3 regions of the Pseudolabrys taiwanensis genome follow, and region 3 is predicted to be linked to each of the others. Evidence: predicted binding sites of a transcription regulator. Region 3 holds the regulator's gene; each other region holds the start of a gene.
What was found. The regulator PhoB, encoded in region 3, activates phosphate uptake and scavenging genes when phosphate is short. The targets are predictions, from matches to a motif close to TGTCATNNANCTGTCAT.
Positions count from the first base shown of each region.

Region 1: DW352_RS13240 (Orn/Lys/Arg family decarboxylase) is a predicted target of PhoB. The motif match lies at 3,478-3,494, and genes of this name have one in related genera.
Region 2: DW352_RS19560 (alkaline phosphatase D family protein) is a predicted target of PhoB. The motif match lies at 1,839-1,855, and genes of this name have one in related genera.

Region 1 is NZ_CP031417.1:2,766,625-2,771,394, reverse strand. Features, by position in the region: gene allB (allantoinase AllB) at 1-294, opposite strand, end outside; gene DW352_RS13255 (SDR family NAD(P)-dependent oxidoreductase) at 305-1,096, opposite strand; gene DW352_RS13250 (ABC transporter substrate-binding protein) at 1,162-2,193, opposite strand; gene DW352_RS13245 (LysR family transcriptional regulator) at 2,498-3,412, shown strand; gene DW352_RS13240 (Orn/Lys/Arg family decarboxylase) at 3,543-4,770, shown strand, end outside.
Region 2 is NZ_CP031417.1:4,124,626-4,129,395, forward strand. Features, by position in the region: gene DW352_RS19560 (alkaline phosphatase D family protein) at 184-1,770, opposite strand; gene DW352_RS19565 (site-2 protease family protein) at 1,896-3,014, opposite strand; gene DW352_RS19570 (4a-hydroxytetrahydrobiopterin dehydratase) at 3,108-3,401, shown strand; gene DW352_RS19575 (YkvA family protein) at 3,604-3,996, shown strand; gene DW352_RS19580 (class I SAM-dependent methyltransferase) at 4,013-4,597, shown strand; gene DW352_RS19585 (NADPH:quinone oxidoreductase family protein) at 4,753-4,770, opposite strand, start outside.
Region 3 is NZ_CP031417.1:4,653,966-4,658,735, reverse strand. Features, by position in the region: gene DW352_RS22175 (aspartate aminotransferase family protein) at 1-511, opposite strand, end outside; gene DW352_RS22170 (GcrA family cell cycle regulator) at 941-1,429, shown strand; gene phoB (phosphate regulon transcriptional regulator PhoB) at 1,623-2,324, opposite strand; gene phoU (phosphate signaling complex protein PhoU) at 2,340-3,062, opposite strand; gene pstB (phosphate ABC transporter ATP-binding protein PstB) at 3,094-3,912, opposite strand; gene pstA (phosphate ABC transporter permease PstA) at 3,909-4,745, opposite strand; gene pstC (phosphate ABC transporter permease subunit PstC) at 4,750-4,770, opposite strand, start outside.

The sequences.
Region 1 (4,770 bases), 1.9 Mb from region 3:
GGTGTTCGGCATGTCGAACACGGTGGTGACGCCGCCGAAAGCCGCGGCTGCCGTGCCGCTCGCCCAGTCCTCCTTGTGCGGATAGCCCGGGTCGCGGAAGTGCACGTGCACGTCGATGGCGCCGGGCAGGATGTGCAAGCCGGTCGCGTCGACGACTTCGGCGGCGGGCGGCATCGCGTCGTCGCTGCCGACGGCGAGGATCTTGCCGTCGCGGATGGCGACGCTGGCGGGGAACGCGGAGTCGGGCGTGACGACGAGCCCGCCTTTGATGATGAGATCGGCGCGGTTGCTCATGATGCGTTCCTCACAGCATGGCCCATCCGCCATCGACCGGCAGGTCGACGCCGGTGATCTGGCGCGACACGTCGCTCGCCAGGAACAGGCAGGCATTGGCGACGTCTTCATCGAGGGTCACGCGCTTGAGCGCGTAATCGGCGGCGTGCCGTTCCATCGCTTCTTCGAGCGTGATGCCGAGCTTCTTGGCCATGTCGGCGCAAACCTTGTCGCGGAAGCGCGGCCCGTCGACCATGCCCGGGGCGACGCAATTGACGTTGATGTTGTGCGCGCCGACCTCGAGCGCGAAGCTCTTGGTGATGCCGCGCAGGCCCCATTTCGACGCCGAATAGGCCATGCGGCCGGCGCGGCCGCGCATGCCGAACGTGCCGCCGACATTGACGATCTTGCCGTAACGCTGCTCCATCATGCTGGGCAGGACGCTGCGCATGGTGTGGAAGCAGCCGTTCATGTTCAGTGTGACGATGTCGTCGAATTCTTCCGGCGTCGTCTCGACGCCGGTCTTGCCGACCGGGCCCGAGCCGCCGGCGACATTGACGAGGAAGTCGATGCGGCCGAATGCGGCCTTGGTTTTCGCCGCCGCGGCATCGCACTGCGTCGGATCGGTGAGATCGCAGGGGATGACGATCGCTTCGGTGCCGGCCGCGCGGACATCGCCGGCAACCGGTTCGATGGCCGCGGTGTCACGGCCGATGAGCGCGAGGCGCGCGCCTTCCATGGCGAAGGCGCGGCTGATGGCGGCGCCCATTCCCTTGGCGGGGCCGGTGATGACGCCGACCTTTCCCTTCAGGTTGAGTTGCATTGCGAGTGTCCCGGACTTGGCATCGATGGAAACGCGCTCCGCCACACGGACGGAGCGCGCGTTGCTCAGAACAGCTTGTGCGGCAGTTCCGAAGCCGGCGGCAGGAAGGCCGGCGTGAAGATCTCGTCGACCTTCGGCGTGCGTGGCAGGCTGTTGGCTTCGACCAGGATGTCGATCGACTTCTTCAGGCGATCCATGTCGACATTGCCGAGGCCGATCTTGGCGATCTCCGGATGGTTCATCTCGTCCGTGAGCGTCGCGTCGAAGCGTTCACGCTCGACCGGAATCTTGATCAGCGGCTCACGCTTGGCGACGGCGGCGACGGCGGCGTCCGGATCCTTCAGCGCGTCCTTGAGGCCTTTGTTGATGGCGCGGATCAGGCCCTTCACGGCTTCCGGATTGTCCTTCGCCAGCTTCTTGGAGACGATGATGGCATTGGAGTAGAGGTCCATGCCGTAATCGCCGTAGTTGATGTAGCGCAGCTTGTCGTCGCCGACGCCGATCAGCTTGGCCGAGAAGCGGATGGTGTTGACGTAGCCGAACACGCCGTCGACTTGGCCCTGCATGAGCATCTGCTCGCGCAGGTTCGGCTGCATGTTGGTCACGTTGACCTTGCTGCAATCGATCTTGGTGATCTTGCAAAGGGCAGGGAACAGCTTGAGCGCACCGTCATTGGCCGCGCCGCCGAGCGTCTTGCCCTCGAAGTCCTTCGGCGTCTTGATTGGGCTGTCGGCCTTCACCGCGACGGTGAAGGGCGGGCGGTTGTACATCACATAGACGGCGATCGGCGCGTCGTCCGGCTTCTTGGCGGCGAGTTCGATCAGCGCGTTCACGTCGCCGAACGCCACGTCATAAGTGCCGTTGGCGACCAACGGCACGCCGGCGCCCGAGCCGTTGCCCTGGTCCATGACGACCTCGAGGCCCTCGGCTTTGAAGTAGCCGCGATCGTCGGCAAGGAAGAACCAGCCCTGGGGGCCCTGATACTTCCAGTTCAGCACCATCTTCAGTTTGGTCGTCGCCGCCGCCGGGGCGCTGAGCGCCACCGGAATACAAAGCGTGGCGGCCAAAGCCAGCAGGCCGTTGCGAAACAGCTTCATGAGAGAGGCTCCCGAGGATTTAGAGACGTGATTGGGTCCGGCTGGTGCAGAAAACTGTTGCCTCATTTCTAGGCGGGGTACGCCGATGACGCGGTCATGGGGCATCCGAGAATCCTGCAAGTATCTGTAGGAATGTAAGTTTCCGCTCTTGGGCGGACCGGAAGGACCCTGCTGTGCAAGCCCTGTGCCTTTCCCCCATATCGCGCCGCAGCAGAACCCTAGCGGGCGCGAGTGCATCAATCTGCCGCTAAAAATTTGCTAGAGTGGTGCCGAAAAGGCAGCGCTCGAAAAATGGACGCTTGAAATGAAGCACTTGCGAATTTTCCACTATGTCGACGAGGTCGCGCGCTGTGGATCGATCCGCAAAGCGGCCGAACAGCTCAACGTCACCTCATCGGCGGTCAACCGGCGCATTCTCGATCTCGAGGAGGAACTCGGCGAACCGATCTTCGAGCGGCGTGCGCGCGGCGTGCGACTCACGGCGGCCGGTGAGGTTTTCATCAACTTCGTGCGCGAGCACGAGGGCGATGTGGAGCGCATGAAGTCGCAGATCGAGGACCTCAAGGGGTTGCGCCGCGGTACGGTGCGTTTCGCCTGCAGCCAGGCCTTGGCCCACGACTTCCTGCCGCGCGAGGTCGCTGCGTTTCGCAAGCAATACGCGTCGGTCAGTTTCGACGTGAAGGTGCTCGATCACGAGAGAGCGGTGGCGGCGCTCGCGGCCTACGACGTCGATCTGTTGTTAGTCTTCAGGCCGCCCTACCTCGCCAACCTCCAGCCGCTGATGACGCTCGAGCAGCGGTTGGTGGCGATTATGCACGAGCGCCATCCCTTGGCGGAGAAGAAGACGTTGCGTCTGCGCGACTGTCTGCGTTATCCAGTGGCGCTGCCCGAGCGCGGCTTCGGCGGACGCCAACTGCTCGATGAGTTCTGCGCGCGGAGCGGTCTACGCTTCCAGATCGCGGCCGAGTCCAATTCCTTTGAATTTCTGCGCAGCCTCATCGGCCACGGTGACCTGATCACGTTTCAGATCCAGATCGGTGCGCCGGCGGAGAACGATAAATTCGGCATGGTTACGCGCGACATCGACGATCGCGATCTACCGACGGCCAATCTCGTGCTCGGCCAGCTGCGCGGACGCAATCTGCCGGTACCCACCGCGGTATTTGCGGACCGGTTGGCGCGCTCGCTCGAGGCGGCGCGCGCGAAGATCGGCGTTTGAGGCGTTCGGTGGCTGGAACTGCCCGGCTGTGGCTGGCGCCTGCTACGCCAGCATAGCGTCGTGCCTGTCACACCGGCGTCATTGAGAGCGATGACTTTGCCTCCCTCGCTCCTCCATCGCAAAGTCGCCGATGAATTTCTCCCAGCGGTTCTCGTTCTTGTTTTCGGCGCCGAGCTTCGACGCCGACGATCTTGAAGGCCTGCGTGTCCAACAGATCATGGCCGCGATCGAGCGGCTCGGCTTCGAGGTCGTACGCGCACGCCGGATCGAGGACGCCGAAATCGCCGTCCAGACCGATGCGGCGATCGGTTGTCTGGTCGTCGATTGGGGAAAGAAGGGCCTTGAGGGCAAGGCGGCGTCGCTCATCAATGTCATGCGCCGGCGCGGGCTGGAAATGCCCATCGTGTTGCTGGTGCGGCGCGCGCGTTTCGAGGACGTGCCGGTCGAGGTGCTAGACTTCATTGACGGTTATGTCTTCCTCGCCGAGGAGACGCCGGAGTTCATCGCCCGCAATCTCGTCAGCCGACTCACGCAATACGCGGAGACGCTGAAGACGCCATTCTTCGGCGCCTTGGTCGATTATGCCGAAGAGGGCAATCAACTCTGGACCTGCCCGGGGCACAATGGCGGCGTATTTTACAGCCGCAGCCCAATCGGCCGCATTTTCAAGGAACATCTCGGCGACGCGGTCTTCCGCGACGATCTCGACAACTCCATCCTCGAACTCGGCGATCTGCTCACGCACGAAGGCCCCGCGTTGCGGGCGCAAAAGGAGGCTGCCGCCATCTTCAAGGCGGAGCGCACGTACTTCGTCCTCAACGGCACGTCGGCATCCAATAAGATCTCGCTGTCGGCGTTGATCGCCGATGGCGATCTCGTGCTGTTCGACCGCAACAATCACAAGGCGGCGCATCATGGCGCGCTGCTGCTCGGCGGCGGCATCCCGATCTATCTGCCGACCGACCGCAACGCCCACGGTTTGATTGGGCCGATCGACGTCGCGGCGCTGGATGAGAACGCGATCCGCGAGGCCATCCGCGCCAATCCGTTGGTCAAGGATCCCGAGGCGTGGCGGAAGCCGAGGCCGTTCCGCGCCGCGGTCATCGAGCAATGCACCTATGACGGCACGATCTACAGCGCGCAGGAGATCCTCGCGCGCATCGGGCCGCTGTGTGACTACATCCTGTTCGATGAAGCCTGGGCCAGCTTCATGGCCTTCCATCCGATCTATGCCGGCCGTTTCGCCATGGGGCTCCAGGGGCTCGACGATGCCTCGCCCGGCATCATCGCGACGCAATCCACGCATAAGCAGTTGGCGAGTTTCTCGCAAGCCTCGCAGATCCACATTAAGGATAGCC
Region 2 (4,770 bases), 530 kb from region 3:
ACCCTGCAAGAACGGTGCGACGCTAAAATGCCGACGGGCTTGCGCGTTGAGGCAGATCAACCGTCGGTATCGGCGTCTATGCCGGGCGCAAAATATAAAACAAACAATACCGTTCCGAATGAAGCGCCCGCCGCTGCGCGCGAGGCGCCGCGGCGGGCTGATCGTGCCGTCATCGACCGGCGTTTAGCCGAACACTGGATCCAGCGTCTTGGCCCACAGCGCCTTGTCGTCGAGGTCCTTCAGCGTGACGGTCATCTGCTGGGTCGTGCCGTCGATGCCGACATGGCCGAAGAACTGGTAGCCGTCGCTCGGCGGCAGGTTCTGGCCCTGCTCCTTGCTCGGCGCCTTGATGTAGACGAGCTGCGGCCCGAAGGTGGCGTCGAGGTCGTTGGGGCCGAAGGTGCCGGCGTGCAGCGGACCGGACACGAATTCCCAGAACGGCTCGAAGTCCTGGAACGCCGCCTTGTTCGGATCGTAGTAATGCGCGGCGGTGTAGTGCACGTCGGCGGTCAGCCACACCGTGTTCTTCACGCCGGCGTGCTTGATGAACGACAGGAGGTCGGCAATCTCCAGCTCGCGGCCGCGCGGCGCGCCGTTGTCGCCCTGCGCCACCGCCTCGACGCCCCACTTCTTGACGCCGTCATAGACCACCTTGAGGCTGATCGGCATGTCGGCGGCGATCACCTTCCACGTCGCCTTCGAGTTCAAGAGTTCTCGCTTGAGCCAGGCCATCTGGGTCGGCCCGAGGAAGTAGGCGGCCGGACCGTATTTGTCCTCCATGCCTTCGGCGTTCGGCCCGCGATAGCTGCGCATGTCGAGCATGAACACGTCGAGCATCGGGCCGTAGGCGATCTTGCGGTAGACGCGGCCGGCTTCGGCGATCGTCTCGCGCATCGGCATGTATTCGTGGAAGGCGCGGGCCGCGCGCGCGGCGATGATGAGGTCGTTCTTCTCGACGTATTTCTTGGCGACCAGTTCGGCGCGGCTCATCGGCTCGCCCGGCCACCAGTTGTTGAACACTTCGTGGTCGTCCCACTGCGTGAACACCGGCACCTCGGCGTAGAGGGCGCGGAAATTCTTGTCCATGAGGTTATATTTATAGGCGCCGCGGAATTCGGCGAGCGTCTCCGCCGGCTTCGACTTGTCCTCGGTGACGATGTTCTTCCACATCGTGCCGTCCTTGAGCTTCACCTCGGATTGGATCGGGCCGTCGGCGTAGATGTTGTCGCCGTTGTGAATGAAGAAGTCGGGGCGGTTCTTGCGGATGGTTTCGTAGGTGCGCATGCCGCCGCGGGCTTCGTCGATGCCCCAGCCCTGGCCGACGGTGTCGCCCGACCACACGAAGCTGATGGAGCGGCGATCGGCCGGCGCGGTGCGGAAGCGGCCGGTGACCGGCTCGCCGACAATGGCCGGCGACGAGAGATCCTGGAAGCGCACGCGATAGAAAATGTCCTGCGCCGCCGGCAGATCTTCGAGCAGCAGCTTGGCGGTGAAGTCGCTTTCCGGCAGCGCGTCGACGTAAGCGACCTGGCGGCCGTTCTTGAAGCTGTCGGTGGTCGACCATTCGACCAGCATGCGCGAGGGGCGGTCGGCGCGCGCCCAGACCATGCCGCTATCGGTGGTCACGTCGCCCGACTGCACGCCGTGGCTGACAAGGGGCCGGTCATTGGCGCGGCTGACAAAGGGAGCGGCAACGCCGCCAAGGCCGGTGAAAGCCGCTGCCGCGGCGGTGGTGCTGAGAAAACGCCGGCGTGTGGTGATGATGCCCATGTCTGCCTCCAGTTTCGAATTGGAAGCGTGACAGTGGGCGGCGGTGCTGACAGTCCGTCGACGCCCAGATGACACGGGGGTGACACCGCACAGCATATGCCGTCGACGCCGTCTCGGCGGTGGCGCTACACCCCCTGCGGCTTGCTCCACGGTCCGAGCTTGACGCCGTCCGGCATGGCCTCTTGCAGCATCATCATCTCGGCGATGGTTTCGCTGGTGATGAGTCCAGTAAGCCTGCCGGCGCTGTCGGTGACCGCCACGGCGGGAGCCGACTTCTCCTGCAACAACTTGAAGGCCTGCTCCAGCGTCGAGCGATAGCCGATCACCGGCACGTCGGGCGTCATCGCGTCACCGACACGCGCGTCGGGACCGAGCGTCTTGAGCGCACGCACCAGCGCGGCGCGATCGAGGACGCCGACCGGCTTGCCCGCGCCGTCCACCACCGGGAACTCGCCCTGGCTGGTTTGCAGCAAAGTCTGCACCGCCTCGTCGATATGCGCCTCGGGCGACAAAGTCGCGAACTGCGTCATCATGGCGTGGCTCACCGGCACGCCGCGCGATACGGCGCGTAAGGACACCATGTGCGCTTCCGACGCGGCGGCGAGATACACGAAGATGGCGATGAAGATCAGGATCGGGTTCGCCAGAAGGCCGATGAAGCCGAGCACGAAGGCGACGAACTGGCCGATCGATGCGGCGATGCCGGTCGCGCGCACGTAGCCGAAGCGGCTGGCGAGCAGCGCGCGCAGCACGCGGCCACCGTCCATCGGGAACGCCGGGATCAGATTGAACAGCGCCAGGAACAGGTTCACCGCGGCAAGGCGGTTGACCAGCGGGATCGCCGTATTGTCGACTGACGTCGCGGCGCTCATCTGCAGGTCCGCGCCAAAGGCAACGATGAGCAGCAGCGTGATGGCGACGTTCACCAGCGGCCCGGCGATCGCGATCAGGAATTCCTGGCCCGGCTCTTCCGGGATGCGCTCGAGCTGCGCGACGCCGCCGATCGGCAGCAGCGTCACATAGGGCGTTTGCACGCCGAAGGCGCGCGCGGTGAAGATGTGGCCGAATTCATGCAGCAGCACGCAGAGGAACAGCAGCACCATGAACAGCAGGCTGTCCCAGGCGGTGGCCGAGCCGCCCGAGGCGTAGCTGGCCGCGAAAATCCAGGCAAGAAACAGCAGGAAGGTCAGGTGGATGCGCACCACCGTGCCCGCCACCTTGCCGATGCTCAATGACCAGGACATGGAAGCCTCGTACTGTCAGCGCAGCCCGTTAAAGGTAATATCGGTGCGAACCCATTGCGAGGGTTTCCGCGGCGGCGCGCATTGAGGTCGATCATGGCACAGAAACTCGGTCCGGATGCCCGCAAGGCCGCCTTGAGCAAGCTCGAGGGGTGGGCCGACGTGCCCGGCCGCGACGCCATCACGAAGACATTCGTGTTCAAGAATTTCAACGCGGCCTTCGGCTTCATGACCCGCGCGGCGCTGGTGGCCGAAAAAATGGACCACCACCCGGAGTGGTTCAACGTCTACAAAACGGTCGAGGTAACGCTCGCCACGCACGACGCCGGCGGCGTCACGGCGCTCGATATCAAGCTCGCCGAGGCGATGGATAGGATCGCGGGGTCGTAATTCAGGCTGCGCCGCTTGCTCGCTTCCCCTCTCCCCTTGCGGGAGAGGGTGCCCGAGCGACGAAGTGAGCGAGGGCGGGTGAGGGGCCTGCCTTTCATTGAAGCGCCGACCCCTCACCCGGCTCGCTTCGCTCGCCACCCTCTCCCACAAGGGGAGAGGGTAGGTGCTTGCGGCGCGCGCGCCGCGAAACCACATAGGGACCATGGCCACCGCACGCACCGCCTTCTGGCATCGCGACAAGAGCGATGAAACGCGCGACGAAACGAACGACGAAACGCTGCGCCGCAACTTCTGGCGCAAGTTCGGCGTTGTCTTGGCGCAGGTGCCGTTCGCCGAAGATCTGCTCACCGCCTATTACTGCGCCTTCGACCGCGCGACGCCGTTGCCGGTGAAGGCGTCGCTCGTCGGCGCGCTCGCATATTTCGTGCTGCCGTTCGACGCCATTCCCGACATGCTGCCGCTGCTCGGCTTCACCGACGATGCCGCCGTGCTTGCCGCGGCGATCAAGCTCGTCACCAGTCATATCCGGCCCGAACACCGCGACGCGGCGCGGGACAGACTTGCAGCCATGAAGGGGCAGTCAGCCGGCGCTTGAGCTAGAAGTGGCGCGTATGGACCGCGCCACCCTTGCCGCTTACGATTCCGCTGCCGCCGACTACGCCAAGGATTGGCACGACCAGCCGCCCCCGGCCGATCTGCACGCGCTCATCCGTCTCTATTTCAAGAAAGCGTCGACCGCCGACATCGGCTGCGGCAGCGGCCGCGAAGTCGATTGGCTGAACGCCAATGGCTATCCCGCGGTGGGTTACGACGCGTCGCAGGGACTGCTGAAGGAAGCGCGGCGGCGTTATCCAGGCGCCAAGTTTGGCGCGGCCGCCTTGCCGGCGCTGACGCCGATCGCCGCCAACTCGTTCGACAACGTGCTGTGCGAAACGGTGCTGATGCATCTGCCGGTCAATGAAATCGCGCCGTCGGTGCGGCGGTTGATCGACATCGTCAAGCCCGGCGGCATTTTGTTTCTCAGCTGGCGCGTGACGACGGGCGCGGCGCAGCGCGACGATAACGCGCGGCTCTATTCGGCCTTCGATGCCGAGTTCGTGCGCAACGAGTTGCGCCAGGCGACGATCCTGCTCGACGAGGAAGTGGTCAGTGCATCGTCCGGCAAGCTTGTTCATCGCATCGTGACGCGCAAGTAGCGCGCCGCTGCGCGTCATTGCCGGGCTTGACCCGGCAATCCATGATGCGTTTCCACACACGAAGCCGGACGTAAGGTCGGATTGGCGGTGCGGCTTCATGGATGCGCGGGTCAAGCCCGCGCATGACCGAATGCGGGCGGCGCTGGCGCCAACAGCTAAGGCCTCAAGATCAC
Region 3 (4,770 bases):
TCTTGACCGCCTCGATGTCGTTGTAAGGCACCTGGTCGAAGCCTTCGACCGGCGGGCCGAAGCCTTCAAGATACTTCTTGTTGCCGGTCGCGGCGAGCGCCGCCAGCGTGCGGCCGTGGAACGCGCCTTCGAACGTAATGATGCGGAACCGCTCGGGCCGACCCGATACGGCGTGATACTTGCGCGCCATCTTGATGGCGCCTTCCATGGCCTCGGTGCCGGAGTTGCAGAAGAACGCAAAGTCAGCAAAGGAGGCCGCGCACAAGCGATCGGCCAGCCGTTCCGCGCCGGGAACACGGTACAGATTGGACACGTGCCAGACCTTGTGCGCCTGCTCGGTCAGCGCCGCGATCAGCTTGGGATGGGCGTGACCGAGTGCATTGACGGCAACGCCCGAGGTGAAGTCGAGATAACGCTCGCCCGTAGCCGTATAAAGCCAAGCGCCCTCACCCCGCTCAAAAGCGAGATCGACGCGCGCGTAGGTCGGCAAAAGGTGCGAGGTCACGGCCAACTTCTTTCATCATCAGGCCGATCCTGCTCGGTATCGGCTGGATGTCTCCCCGCGCCGGTCGCCCGGGTTCGGGTGCATGCGCGGGCCAAAACGAAACGTGCCGCCTCGCCGGGCGGCACTGTTACGACGTATTTTATTGCCGGGCGGCTCCAAGTCAACCTTTTGGCGCCGAGCGATTCGCGGACTCAATTACGCCGCAAGCCCGGATTCTATTGGAAAACTGTTGGTAGCTGCGGTTTGGGCCCGCGCGGTGCTTGCACGCGAGTCACCCCATATTGTAGCGTTTTGGTCAAGTCAGTACGACATTTCGTACGGCGAGATAGATTTCTAGTTCATCCCTGGAGCGTACGCGTCCGGGTGCCCGCTTGGGGAGGCACCGGTCGTCGGGGATGGATTCTAACCAAGGCTAGGGCGCCTGGGAGAATACCGATGGGCTGGACGGACGAGAGGGTCGAACTTCTCAAGAAGCTGTGGTCGGACGGGCTTTCCGCCAGTCAGATCGCGGCCGAGCTTGGCGGCATCACCCGCAACGCGGTGATTGGCAAGGTGCATCGCCTGGGCCTCTCCGGCCGCGCCAAGAGCCCGTCCTCGGCCGCGCCGCGGCCGCGTAAAGCGCGCTCTTCCGGTCACATGCTGCGCGTTTCGCGGCCGGCAGTCCGCGGCAATACCGCGCTCGCTTACGAGTACGAGCCGGAGCCCGAGCCGGAACTGATCGAAATTCCGACGGAGCAGCGCAAGACGTTGCTGCAGCTCAACGAGCATACCTGCCGCTGGCCGGTGGGTGATCCGGGCGCGTCGGACTTCTTCTTCTGCGGCGGCGACACCTCGAACGAACAACCTTACTGCTCGTTCCACTGCCGCGTGGCCTATCAGCCGGCCAATGATCGCCGACGTGAGAAGCGGGCATTCAGAGGCTGAGCGCAATCAACCGATCACGAAAAAGGCCGGGCGCACTGCCCGGCCTTTTTGTTTTTGCTTTCTTATCCTTCCCTGAAAGGGGAGGGTCCGGCGCGCAGCGCCGGGGGTGAGTAACGTCGCAATTGAAAGCGACCCCCACCCGGCTCGCTTCGCTCGCCACCCTCCCCGCGAGCGGGGGAGGGATAAGCGCGCACTAGTTCATCCGCCCGAAGCGGTCGTCGAGCGCGTAGCCGGCGCCGCGCACGGTCCGTATCGGATCGGCGGCTTGGCCACGATTGATCGCCTTGCGCAGACGGCCGACATGGACGTCGACGGTCCGCTCATCGATGTAGATGTCCGAACCCCAGACGCCGTCGAGCAACTGCTCGCGCGAGAACACGCGACCCGGACGCTCCATTAGGAACTCGAGCAGGCGATACTCGGTCGGGCCGAGATCGATCGCACGGCCCGAACGCGAGACGCGTTTCTTTTCACGGTCGAGCTCGAGATCGCCGATGGTCAACACGTTGGCGACCCGCTCTGGATTGGCCCGGCGCAGCAGCGCGCGCACACGCGCAAGCAGTTCCGGCACCGAGAACGGTTTGACGATATAATCGTCGGCGCCGGTCGCCAGACCGCGCACCTTCTCGCTCTCCTCGCCTCGCGCGGTGAGCATGATGATGGGCAATTGCCGTGTTTCGGGGCGGGCCCGCAGACGACGGCAAAGCTCGATGCCGGAGAGGCCCGGCAGCATCCAATCGAGCACGACCAGGTCGGGGGTCGCTTCTTTCAGGCGGGTATCGGCCTCATCGCCGCGGGCGGCGGTTTCGACCTCGTATCCCTCCGCTTCGAGATTATAGCGGAGGAGCATCGTCAGCGGCTCCTCGTCTTCGACGATCAGGATGCGGGCGCTCATCTTATGGTCTCGCGGTTACTCCCCCGCCGCACGCAACGCCGGGATGGTCGTGGTGTCGCCCTTCGGCCGCTTGTCGGCAATCGGGCGCCCTTCGATGATGTAATGCACGGTCTCGGCGATGTTGGTGGCGTGATCGCCCATGCGTTCGATATTCTTCGCGCAGAACATCAGGTGGATGCAGAAGGTGATGTTGCGCGGGTCTTCCATCATATAGGTGAGCAGCTCACGGAACACCGAGGTGCACACCGCGTCGATCTCTTCATCGCCGCGCCACACCGACAGCGCCTTGCTGATGTCGCGGCGCACATAAGCATCGAGCACCGTCTTGAGCTGCTCGAGCAGTAGATCGGTCATGTGCTCGACGCCGCGGATCAGCTTCGGCGGGGGAAATTCCGCATTCAGCGCAATGACGCGTTTGGCAATGTTCTTGGCGAGATCGCCGATACGCTCCAGATCGTTGGCAAGGCGCAACGCGCCAACGATCTCGCGCAGGTCGACCGCCATCGGCTGACGACGTGCGATGGTGAGAACCGCCTTTTCCTCGATCTCGTGCTGCAGTTTATCGATGCTGGTGTCGGCCTCGGTGATGCGCTGCGCCAGCGCGGTGTCGCGCCGGGCCAGAGCGGCAACGGCTTCGGCCACCTGCTTTTCGGCAAGTCCGCCCATCTCGGCAACCATGCGGGACAAGTCCTGCAAGTCGGAATCGAAGGCTTTCGCGGTATGTTGCTGGTCGGTCATTTGTCGTTGTCCTTCGCGCTCTTGTCGCGCGCTAGCCGAAGCGGCCGGTGATATAATCCTGAGTGCGACGATCGGTCGGGGTCGTGAAGATCTTGGTGGTCTCGTCGAATTCGACCATTTCGCCGAGATACATGAAGGCCGTGAAGTCGGAGACGCGCGCCGCCTGCTGCATATTGTGGGTGACGATCGCGATCGTGTAATCGTCCTTGAGCTCGTCGATCAGCTCTTCGATCTTGGCCGTCGAGATGGGATCAAGCGCCGAGCACGGCTCGTCGAAGAGGATCACCTCGGGGCGCACGGCGACCGTGCGGGCAATGCACAGACGTTGTTGCTGGCCGCCCGACAGCGATTGTCCGTTGGCGTTGAGCTTGTCCTTGACCTCGTTCCACAGCGCGGCCCGCTCAAGGGCGCTCTTGACGCGGTCGTCGAGCTCCGACTTAGACAGCTTCTCATAAAGCCGGATGCCGAAGGCGATGTTCTCGTAGATCGTCATCGGAAACGGCGTCGGCTTCTGGAACACCATGCCGACCTTCGCGCGCAGCAGGTTGAGATCCTGCGACGGCGCCAGGATATCTTCGTTATCCAAGCGGACGTGACCAGCGGCGCGCTGGTTCGGATAGAGATCGTACATGCGGTTCAGGATTCGCAGCAGCGTGGACTTGCCGCAGCCGGACGGACCGATGAACGCCGTGACCTTACCCTTATAGAGCGGCACGTTGATATTCTTCAGCGCACGATGCTCGCCATAGAAGAAGTCGAGATCGCGCACGGAGATCTTCTCCGTCAAACCTTCGACGTTGATCGGCGCATTGTTGACGGTCGGAACGGTGAACGATGCTACGCTGTTCATGACTTTCTCTGTGCCGCGAGGGAACGTGCGGTGATGCTAAGCGCCAGCACCGCCAGGGTGATGATGAGAGCGCCGGTCCACGCCAGTTCCTGCCAGTCCTTGTAGGGACTCAGCGCAAACTGGAAGATCACGACCGGCAGGCTGGCCACCGGCGCATTCATGTTCATGCTCCAGAACTGATTGTTGAGCGCGGTGAACAACAGCGGAGCGGTTTCGCCGGAGATGCGCGCCACGGCTAGCAGCACGCCGGTGACCATGCCGGCGCGCGCGGCGCGGTAGGCGACTTTCTTGATCATCAGCGAACGCGGCAAACCGATCGAGGCGGCTGCTTCGCGCAGCGTGTCGGGCACGAGAGTCAGCATGTCCTCGGTCGTGCGAACCACCACCGGCACCACGATGACGGCGAGGGCGATGGCCCCGGCCCAGCCGGAGAAGTGGCCCATCTGCGCCACGACGATCTCATAGACGAACAGACCGACGACGATCGACGGAGCGCTGAGCAGGATGTCGTTGATGAAACGCACCACTGCGGTGAGTTTATCGTAGCGCCCGTACTCCGCCATGTACGTGCCGGCGAGCATGCCCAGCGGCGTACCGATCACGACCGCGATGACGGTCATGATCAGGCTGCCCATGATCGGGTTTAGCAGACCACCGGCCGCGCCAGGCGGCGGCGTCATCTCGGTGAAGACGCGCAGGGACAGGCCGCTGAAGCCTTCCCAGAGCAGGACCGCAAGGATCAGCACCAACCAAGCAAGGCCGAAGAGGGTTGCGGCGATCGCAAGGCCGACGGCCAACTTGTTGCGGGCGCGGCGGGTGTCGTAAAGCGCCATGGCGTTAGCCTCCCACCTTGGCATT